Regions from separate parts of the Nonomuraea sp. NPDC050691 genome, predicted to be linked through region 1. Evidence: predicted binding sites of a transcription regulator. Region 1 holds the regulator's gene; each other region holds the start of a gene.

What was found. The regulator HrcA, encoded in region 1, represses chaperone genes, less so after heat shock. The targets are predictions, from matches to a motif close to TTGGCACTCTCNNNNNGAGAGTGCCAA.
Region 2: the regulator HrcA is predicted to act here: its motif matches at 1,982-2,008, upstream of AB0H81_RS06620 (FmdB family zinc ribbon protein).
Region 3: the regulator HrcA is predicted to act here: its motif matches at 1,835-1,861, upstream of AB0H81_RS33770 (DNA starvation/stationary phase protection protein).

The regions. Positions count from the first base shown of each region.
Region 1 covers NZ_JBFAIA010000138.1:16,729-19,930, forward strand. Annotated here, with positions in the region: gene AB0H81_RS33410 (16S rRNA (uracil(1498)-N(3))-methyltransferase) at 1-296, opposite strand, end outside; gene dnaJ (molecular chaperone DnaJ) at 325-1,464, opposite strand; gene hrcA (heat-inducible transcriptional repressor HrcA) at 1,476-2,489, opposite strand; gene AB0H81_RS33425 (hypothetical protein) at 2,642-3,202, shown strand, end outside.
Region 2 covers NZ_JBFAIA010000010.1:33,083-36,284, forward strand. Annotated here, with positions in the region: gene AB0H81_RS06610 (5-formyltetrahydrofolate cyclo-ligase) at 1-292, shown strand, start outside; gene AB0H81_RS06615 (potassium/proton antiporter) at 316-1,821, shown strand; gene AB0H81_RS06620 (FmdB family zinc ribbon protein) at 2,031-2,351, shown strand; gene AB0H81_RS06625 (hypothetical protein) at 3,126-3,202, shown strand, end outside.
Region 3 covers NZ_JBFAIA010000142.1:2,138-5,339, forward strand. Annotated here, with positions in the region: gene AB0H81_RS33765 (alkaline phosphatase PhoX) at 60-1,094, opposite strand; gene AB0H81_RS33770 (DNA starvation/stationary phase protection protein) at 1,297-1,764, opposite strand; gene AB0H81_RS33775 (helix-turn-helix domain-containing protein) at 1,871-2,596, shown strand; gene AB0H81_RS33780 (VIT domain-containing protein) at 2,593-3,202, shown strand, end outside.

The DNA.
Region 1 (3,202 bases):
GCCTCGGTCATCATCTCGACGGCGAGCTCGCCCCGGTCGCCCTTCGGCAGGCCCTGCACGGCCACGATCCGGGGCCGGGGGGCCGGCACGTCGTACCGTCCGACCACGTCGAGCCGCAGGGAGTCCTTCAGCGCCTCGCGCACCACGCACTCGGCGACCGCGCCGGCGCCGTCGGTCAGGTCCACCCGCTCACCGGCGCGCAGCCGACGCACGGCCGCGGCGTGGCGCCCCTCGGGGCCGTCGAGCACCAGCTCGGACCCGCCCAGGGCGTCGGACAGGAAGACGGGAACGCTCACGTCCGCCCGTCTCTCCCGCGCGGCGCCCTCATCTCCCGTTGAACGCGTCGCGCAGCCGTGAGAAAAAACCCTGCTGGCCCGGCGCGAACTTGCCCGGAGGCCGCTCCTCGCCGCGCAGCTTGGCCAGCTCGCGCAGCAGCTCCTCCTGCGCCGGGTCGAGCCGCAACGGCGTCTCGACGTTGACGTGGATCAGCAGGTCGCCCCGGCCGCTCTCGTTGAGCCGCTGCACGCCCCGGCCGTACATCGTGATGACCTGCCCCGACTGGGTGCCCGGCCGCACGTCGATCTCCTCGGCGCCGTCGAGCGTCTCCACGGTGAGCACGGTGCCGAGCGCCGCGGCCGTCATCGGGATCTGCACCGTGCAGTGCAGGTCGTCGCCGCGCCGCTCGAAGATCTCGTGCGGGCGCTCGACGATCTCCAGGAACAGGTCGCCGGGCGGGCCGCCGCCGGGGCCGACCTCGCCCTCGCCGGCGAGCTGGATGTGGGTGCCGTCCTCGACTCCCGCCGGGATGCGCACCTTGATCGTACGGCGGGTGCGCACGCGGCCGTCGCCGGAGCACTCCTGGCAGGGGTGGCGGATGATCGACCCGAAGCCGCCGCACTGGGGACACGGCCGGGAGGTCATGACCTGGCCCAGGAACGACCGGGTGACCTGGGAGATCTCGCCGCGGCCGTTGCACATGTCGCAGGTGTCGGGGTGGGTGCCGGGCGCGGCGCCGGCGCCCTGGCAGACCTCACACAGCACGGCCGTGTCGACGACCAGCTCACGGGTGGTGCCGAACGCGGTCTCGCGCAGGTCGAGCTCGACGCGGATGGTCGCGTTGCGGCCCCTGCGGGCGCGCGAGCGGGGACCGCGGGAGCCGCCGGCCGAGCCGAAGAACGCGTCCATGATGTCGCTGAACGGGAAGCCCGCGCCGAAACCGCCGGCCCCCGCGCCCGCCGCGGCGCCACCGAACGGGTCGGCGCCGAGGTCGTACATCTGGCGCTTGTTCGCGTCGGACAGCACCTCGTAGGCCTGCGTGATCTCCTTGAACCGCTCCTGGGTCTCAGGGTCGGGGTTCACGTCAGGGTGGAGCTCCCGGGCCAGCCTGCGGTAGGCCTTCTTGATCTCGTCCTGACTGGCGTCACGGCGCACCCCGAGGGTGGCGTAGTAGTCGCTGTTTGCCACTTATCGACCTCTTATGATGCAGCCAGGATCTGGCTGACGTAGCGTGCCACCGCGCGTACGGCGCCCATCGTCACGGGGTAGTCCATCCTCGTGGGACCCAGCACGCCGAGGCGTGCCAGTTGGTTGTCGCCAGAACCGTATCCGGTCGCGACGATGGACGTGCCGTGGAGATAGGGGTTTTCCGAGCCGATGCGCACGGTGAGCGCGGACGGGGTGTCGCCGGACGTCTCGCCGAGCAGCCGCATGAGCACGACCTGCTCCTCCAGGGCCTCCAGCACGGCGCGCAGGCCGGTGGTGAAGTCGGCGCCGGCGAGATTGGCCGCCCCGGCGAAGACGATCTTCTCGTCGTGGCGTTCGACGAGGGTCTCGAGCAGCACCGACAGGATCGTGGCCACGGCCGGCCGGTCCTCGGCGGGCAGCCGCTCGGGAAGGTCGGCGACCAGCTCGGGCACGGCGCTCAGGCCGCAGCCGTCGAGTGAGGCGTTGAGCACGGCCCGCAGGTGCGCGATGCGGGTGTCCTCCACGACCTCGGGCAGCTCGACGACCCGCTGCTCGACGCGGCCGGTGTTGGTGATGAGGACCAGCATGACCCGCCGCTCGGTCAGCGGCACGATCTCGACGTGCCGGACCGTCGAGCGGGTCAGCGTCGGGTACTGCACGACCGCCACCTGCCGGGTGAGCTGCGCGAGCAGCCGGACGGTGCGGGTGACCACGTCGTCGAGGTCGACCGCCCCGGCCAGGAACGTCTCGATCGCCCGCCGCTCCGCCGCGGACAGCGGCTTGACCTGGGACAACCGGTCGACGAACAGCCGGTAGCCCTTGTCGGTCGGCACGCGGCCCGCGCTGGTGTGCGGCTGGGTGATGTAGCCCTCCTCCTCCAGCGCGGCCATGTCGTTGCGGACCGTGGCGGGGGAGACCTTGAGATTGTGGCGCTCCGCCAGCGCCTTGGAGCCCACCGGTTCGTTGGTGGACACGTAGTCTTCGACAATGGCGCGGAGCACCGCCAGCTTACGATCGTCGAGCACGTGCTCACCTCCTGCCTCTGCCTCGCGGGAACGACCGTCTAGCACTCTGTGTTCCCGAGTGCCAAGTGTACGGCTCTCACCCACAAGGTGCGATAACACCTGACCATCCTGCTGCTGGCGCGGGCCCGGCCTTAGGGATCACACTGGCCGACATGACCGACGATTCCCCGTCCCAGCCGCCAGGGTCCGAGCCGCCCGGCCCGGCGCCCGGATCCGGCCCGTACCCCGGTCAGCCCGCTCCTCCCCCGCACGGCCCGCCGCAGGGCGGTCAGGCTCCGCCGCCGTACGGGCGGCAGCCGTACCAGACGGGCCCCCACGGCACGCCGCAGCAGGCCCCGTACCCGCCTCCGCCCCACGGCGGGCCGTCGGGTGAGCAGCGAGCCTACCCGCCGCCGCCCTACGGGCCGGGACCTTCGACGGGTGCGCACGCCCCCTACCCGCAGGCGCCTCCCCCGCAGGGCCCCTACGGGGCGCCTTCAGGCGAGCAGGGACCGTACGGCCCGCCCCCGGGCCCGGTCTCGGGTCCGCAGGGCCCTTACGGTCCTCCGTCCGGCGCTCAGGGGCCGTACTACGGACCGCCGTCGGGTCCGCAGGGGCCGTACCCCGGACCGGGTGGGCAGGCACCGTACGCGGGGCAGCCCTTCGGCGCGGCCGGCCCGTACGGCGGCGGCCCCCTGTCCACGCCGTGGGTCAGCCCCAAGCTGCTGCGGCCC
Region 2 (3,202 bases), on a different contig from region 1:
GGCGCCGGGGCGGTACGGGGTGATGGAGCCGGTCGACACACGCCGCGGCGTCGACGCGATCCGCACCGCCGCGCTGGTCATCGTCCCGGCGCTGGCCGTGGACCGGCTCACCGGGGTACGCCTGGGCCGCGGTGGCGGCTCGTACGACCGCGCCCTGGCCCGCGTCGGCCCCAACGTCCCGACTGTCGCGCTGCTCCACCCCGGCGAACTCGTCGAGAACGTCCCCTCCGAGCCGCATGACCAGCGGGTGCGCTGGGCGATCAGCCCTCGGGAACTCACTAGGCTTATGTGACCGAACGTGCGAGAGGGGGCCAGATGCCACTTGATGTCTGGCTCCTGATCGGTGCGGCGATCGTCATCGCCGCCATCGCCTCGGTACGGGTCGCGCACCGCAGCGGGCTGCCCAGCCTGCTGCTGTTCCTGGGGTTCGGACTGGTCCTGGGCGAGGCCGGGGTCGGCATCCCGTTCGACAACCCCGACCTGGCCAAGCAGATCGGCATGACCGCCCTGGCCGTGATCCTCGCCGAGGGCGGTCTGACCACGACCTGGAGCCACGTGCGCCGGGCGGTGCCGCTGGCGCTGATCCTCGCCACCGTCGGCGTCGCCGTCAGCATCGCGGTGCTGGCGCTGGCCGTCCACCTGCTGCTCGGGGTCGAACCGATCACGGCGCTCATCCTCGGCGCGGTGCTGGCGCCCACCGACGCCGCCGCCGTCTTCTCCGTGCTGCGCCGGCTGCCGCTGCCGCCCCGGCTGGCGGGCGTGCTGGAGGCCGAGTCCGGCTTCAACGACGCGCCGACCGTGATCGCCGTCGTGCTGCTGAGCGCCACGGCCCACACGACGCCGTCGATCGGCATGTTCCTGCTGGAGACCGGGGTCGAGCTGGTCATCGGCGCCGCCGTCGGCCTCGCCGTGGGGCCCGCCGGCGCGTACGCGCTGCGCCGCGTGGCCCTGCCCGCCTCGGGCCTGTACCCGATCGCCGTGCTGGCGCTGACCTTCGTCTCGTACGGCGGTGCCGTGCTGCTGCACGGCTCCGGCTTCCTGGCGATCTACCTGACGGCGCTGATCCTCGGCAACTCCCGGCTGCCGCACCGGGCGGCGACAAGGGGCTTCGCCGAGGGAGCGGCATGGCTGGCGCAGATCGGGCTGTTCGTGATGCTGGGGCTGCTGGCCAGCCCCAACGAGATGCCGTCGGCCATCGTGCCCGGCCTGATCGCCGGCACCGTGCTGGTGCTGCTGGCCCGCCCGGCGTCCGTACTGTTCAGCTCGGTGCTGGCCCGGGTGGCGCGGGTCGCGAAGGTGAGCTGGCGGGAGCAGGCGTTCCTGTCGTGGGCGGGCCTGCGCGGCGCCATCCCGATCGTGCTCGCGACCATCCCTTGGGCGGAGGGCGTGTACGGGTCGAAGGACATCTTCAACGAGGTGTTCATCATCGTGATCGTGTTCACGCTGCTGCAGGGCCCGACGCTGCCGTTCGTGGCCCGGGTGCTGGGCGTGGCCGCGCCGGGCGAGGCCCACGACCTGGAGGTCGAGGCGGCGCCGCTGGAAGAGCTCCAGGCCGACCTGCTGCAGATACGGATCCCGCCCGGCTCCGGGCTGCACGGCGTTGAGGTCTTCGAACTCCGGCTCCCGGCGGGGGCACAGGTGACGCTCGTGGTCCGCGACGGCAAGTCGTTCGTCCCGTCGGCCACCACCCGCGTCCGGACCGACGACCAGCTCCTGGTGGTGACCACGGCGGCCTGCCGGGACCAGGTGGAGAGACGACTGCGGGCAGTGAGCCGCCGAGGCAAACTGGCCGGCTGGTACGGCGAACGCGGCCTGGAGTAACGGGGCCCGTGGCACGACCAGCACAGACCGGAACATTCACCAGGCCGGACCGCGAGCACGAGACCGCCCAACCGCCCAGGTCGCACTGAGGTCGCAGTGACCTCGTACGACGAGCGATCGCCCAGGTACTGGAATAGCCGATTGACCGGATCGGTTACCATTAGCAGTCGCACAGCTCGAGTGCCAAAGCAAGCCTGAAGGAGGAGCGCGTGCCGACCTACCAGTACGCCTGCAACGACTGCGGTGAGCAGCTCGAGGTCGTCCAGAAGTTCACCGATGACGCGCTGACCGTCTGCCCCGCCTGCCAGGGCAACCTGCGCAAGGTGTTCTCGGCGGTGGGCATCGTGTTCAAGGGCTCGGGCTTCTACCGTACGGACAGCCGCTCGTCGTCGTCCTCTTCCCCCGCCTCTTCGTCGTCGTCCTCGTCCTCTTCTTCCTCGTCGTCGAGCAAGAGCGAGTCGAGCAAGAGCGAGTCGTCGTCCTCGTCCTCCTCCAGCTCAACCCCCGCAGCAGCCGCCGCCACGAACTGATTCAGTTCGACCCCGGTAACGGCCGCCACTAGGAGCTGGCCTCAGCAGGGCAGGCCACCCCGGACGACAAGCGGGTCCTCGAATCCGCGCTTGGAGTCCGTACCCAAACCGGAACCCCCGGCACACACGCGAACACTGGCTCAGCGCGCCCCCCAAGCCGCTGAGCCGGATTCACATTCGGCCCTCGTGGCAGAAGTCGTCCGAGCCCGGCAACAAGGCACGCATGAGCTGCTGGGCCGGTGACGTGCATAGACGACGTGAGCCGCCGTCGGTCCTGTCCCGACGCACACCCATCTCAAGCCAGCTCAACGTCGATTCTCCTGCTTGTCCCGCCAGGAAGGCGAGGACGTCGTCTCGCACTGCGCCCGTATCGGAAGTGTCGGGAGGGACGATCCGAACCGACACATGCACGGACGCCCGTGCGATCGCGGTATAGGCGATCTCCGCTGCACTTCACAGCCGCAGATCCCTACTCTGCGGTACGGACCCATCTGATCCGTTTCCTTCAAGCCCGCCCTGGCAGATCCGCCCCTTCAGGCACGGGCACAGCTGACCCGTTTTCTAGGGCAAGGACCTATTCGCGGTCCCCGCCTCACACGAGATCTTGTCCCGGGGGAGAAAGAACCTCAGCTGCGGGACAAAGAACTACACCTGCGGCCAGGAGCGATGCCTGCCACAAGGGTCAACCATCTGTCACTGTGCGCTCACATAGTGGGCCCTGGCCGGTTCACCGCCACAGGAGACCCTTCCTCGTTTCTGCAAAGGCAGGAATACGTGGACGTAGAAGCGCATCTTCTCGACCTGATGTCGCGCGTGCGGGCACTCGAAGCAGGCGTGCACATCACTGACGG
Region 3 (3,202 bases), on a different contig from region 1:
CCTCGTGACCGAGCTGAAGGTGATGCCGGCGCGCCACCCGGCCTGAGCGATCCCGAAGGTCAGTGGCGGAAGGGGCCGGTCACCTCGAAGGTGTGGCCGTCCCCCGGCTCGCCGGCCGGGCCGCGCCGGGAGGAGAAGTACAGGCGCGAGCCGTCGGGCGAGAACGCGGGCCCGGTCAGCTCCGCGCCGGTGTGCCCCTCCAGCAGCAGGAACGGGGTGATCGCCCGGTCGGGGGTGATGACGTCGACGCCCATCGTGTCCCTGGTCACGTACAGGTCGCCGGAGGGCGCTGCGGTGACGGCCCGCACGCCGCCGCACAGCCGCTCCAGCGTGGAGGTCTCCGCGTCGTAGGCCCACAGGCCGCGGTCGCCCTTGGTGGTGAGGTAGCAGACCCCGTCGGCGTAGTGGCAGCCCTCGGCGCCGTCGAAGCGGCGCGCCTCCTCCACCTGATGGCGCGTGGCCTTGAGCAGCGCGGCGGGCGAGGGCACGGGCCGCCAGCCGCCGGAGACGCACAGCACCTCCAGCCGCCCCTCGGTCAGGTCGCCCCAGTCGCCCGGCACGAACCGGTAGAAGCACCCGTCGGACTCGCCCTCGGTGAGGTAGACGACCTGGCGGTCGGGGTCGCAGGCGGCTGCCTCGTGCCGGAAGCGCCCCATGGCCAGGCGGGGCCGGGCGGCGCGGGCGCCGTACGGGTCGCACTCGAAGACCTGACCGCGGTGGCCCAGCTCGCACGACAGCCACGTGTTCCAGGGGGTGGCGCCGCCGGCGCAGTTGAGGTCGGTGCCGGACAGGATGCGATAGGCGTCGGCGATCGTGCCGTCCGGGGCGAACCGCAGGGCCGCGGCGCCGCCGAGCAGGGGCAACTCGGAGTTGGACACGAGGATCCAGCCGGCGCCGTCGGGGAAGCAGGCGCCGCCGTCGGGCGCCGCGTGCCAGGTCAGGCCGGCCACCTTGCGGCCGGAGCGCGCCACGACCCGGCCGGTGAACCCGGCGGGCAGGACGAGCCCGTCGCCGCCGTACGGGGCGAGCGGGCCGTACGGGCCGACCGCCTCCCTGCGGAGCGGGCCCGTGCGGAGGAGAGTCTTGCGGGACATGGTCAGGCCTCCCTCTGGATCCACGCTAGTCGACCGCATGGACATGAATGGCGGGATCCCGGCCGCCGAACGGCACGCGAACCCCGGCCCACCGGCCTGCCGCATCCGTGCATATCGCCCACATCTCCTCGCTGCTCCGCGGCGCCTCGTACGGCATGGAAAAGCCCGGGGCCGCGCGGGGCTCCGGGCTTCACCGGCGCGGTCAGCGCTGGGCCTGGAACATCCAGCGTTCCTTGTCGATGTCCTGCGCGATCGCGATCAGGATGTCCTGGCTGGCCGGGTCGGGCTCGTCGGTCTCCTCGATCCGCTCGCGCAACCGCCGGCCGATCCCGTCGAGGATGTCCGTGATCGTGGCCACGACCTTGCCGTCCTCGATCCAGCCGCTCTCCGGCTGCGCCAGCTTGGTGCTCTTCGCCAGGGTGGAGGAGCGGCCGTCGGGGTTGATCCCCAGCGCCGACGCGCGTTCCGCCACGGTGTCGGCGTGCGTACGCGCCAGCGAGACGAGCTCGTCGAGCTGAAGGTGGATCGAGCGGAAGTTCGGCCCGACGATGTTCCAGTGCATCTGCTTGGCGACCAGCGACAGGTCGACGAGGTCGACGAGGGTGCCCTGGAGGCACTCGGCGACCGTGCTCTTCGCCTCGCCCGAGAGGGGTCCGGTGATAGGAGCCATGATGTGTTCCTCCCCGTAGTACGACATCTCTGCTCTTCTGCACGATTTCTGGCGCTTTAATCCTCCAACATTGACACTGCAACAGTGACAGTGTCATCGTGGTGGCATGGAGGAGACCTGGACCATCGGCGAGCTGGCGGAGCGGGCGGCCGGCCTGCTGCGCGCGGGCGGGCCGAACGGCAACGGCCGGGTGCGCGAGGTGCCGGGCGAGCGGCTGATCAGGTGGTACACGACGATCGGCCTGGTCGACCCGCCGCTGTCCCGGCGCGGCCGGATCGCCCGCTACGGCCGGCGCCACCTGCTCCAGCTCGTGGCGGTCAAGCGCCTCCAGGCCGCCGGGCTGTCGATCGCCGACATCCAGGTGGCCCTGGCGGGCGCGACCGACGCCATGCTGGAGGGTGCGGCCCAGCCGGAGGACGTCGCCGCCGGCCCTCAGGACGCGGCGCGGGACGCTCGCTCCGTCGCCGCATCCCCCGCGACACAGGGACCCCCGGCAACCGCCACGTCCCCCCTCGACGGCGCGCCGGAGGTCTCCCTCGACCGCGCGCCGGAAGACCGCGCGCCGGAAGGCGGGGAGGTCCGCTTCTGGGCGCGCCCGCCGCGCGGTCGCGCCCCCTCCCCCGCCCCGGCCTCTCCCGTACCACCCGGGGCCGGCGGGCAGGGCGGGGAAGGCGCCCCGGCCGGAGGGCTGGTGCGCGGGATCAGGCTCGCGCCCGGCGTGACGCTGGTGCTCGACGGCGCCGGCCGCGCTCCTTCCATCGACGACGTCCAGGCCGTGCTCGGCGCGGCCGCCCCGCTGCTGGCGATGCTCGAAGAGAGGAAGCTCGCATGAAGATCGTTCCACTCGAGCCCGGACAGTGCCGGCCGGTGCCGGACGCCGGGTTCGGCGCGCTGCGCACCGACCGGGGCAACCTGCCGCTGGAGAGCGTGGACGTCACGGCCGCCGTCTCCGGCCTCGTCGCCGGGGTCGAGGTGGCCCAGGGGTTCCGGAACCCGTTCGACGTCACGCTGGAGGCCACGTACGTCTTCCCGCTCCCCGACCGGGCGGCCGTGACCGCCTTCCGGATGGAAGCCGGCGACCGGGTCATCGAGGGCGTCCTCAAGGAGCGCGGTCAGGCGCGGGCCGACTACGACCGGGCGCTGCGCGAGGGCAGGCGGGCGGCGATCGCCGAGGAGGAGCGGCCGGACGTGTTCACGATCCGGGTGGGCAACATCCTGCCCGGCGACCGGGTGACGGTCCGCATGTCTCTGAGCCAGCCGCTGCCGTACGAGGACGGCGCGGCCACGTTCCGCTTCCCGCTGGTGGTGGCGCCCCGGTACATCCCGGGCACCCCGCTCGACGGCCCCTCCGCCGGGGACGGCACGATGCCCGACACCGGCGCGGTGCCCGACGCCTCCCGGATCACCCCGCCGGTGCTGCTGCCCGGCTTCCCCGCGC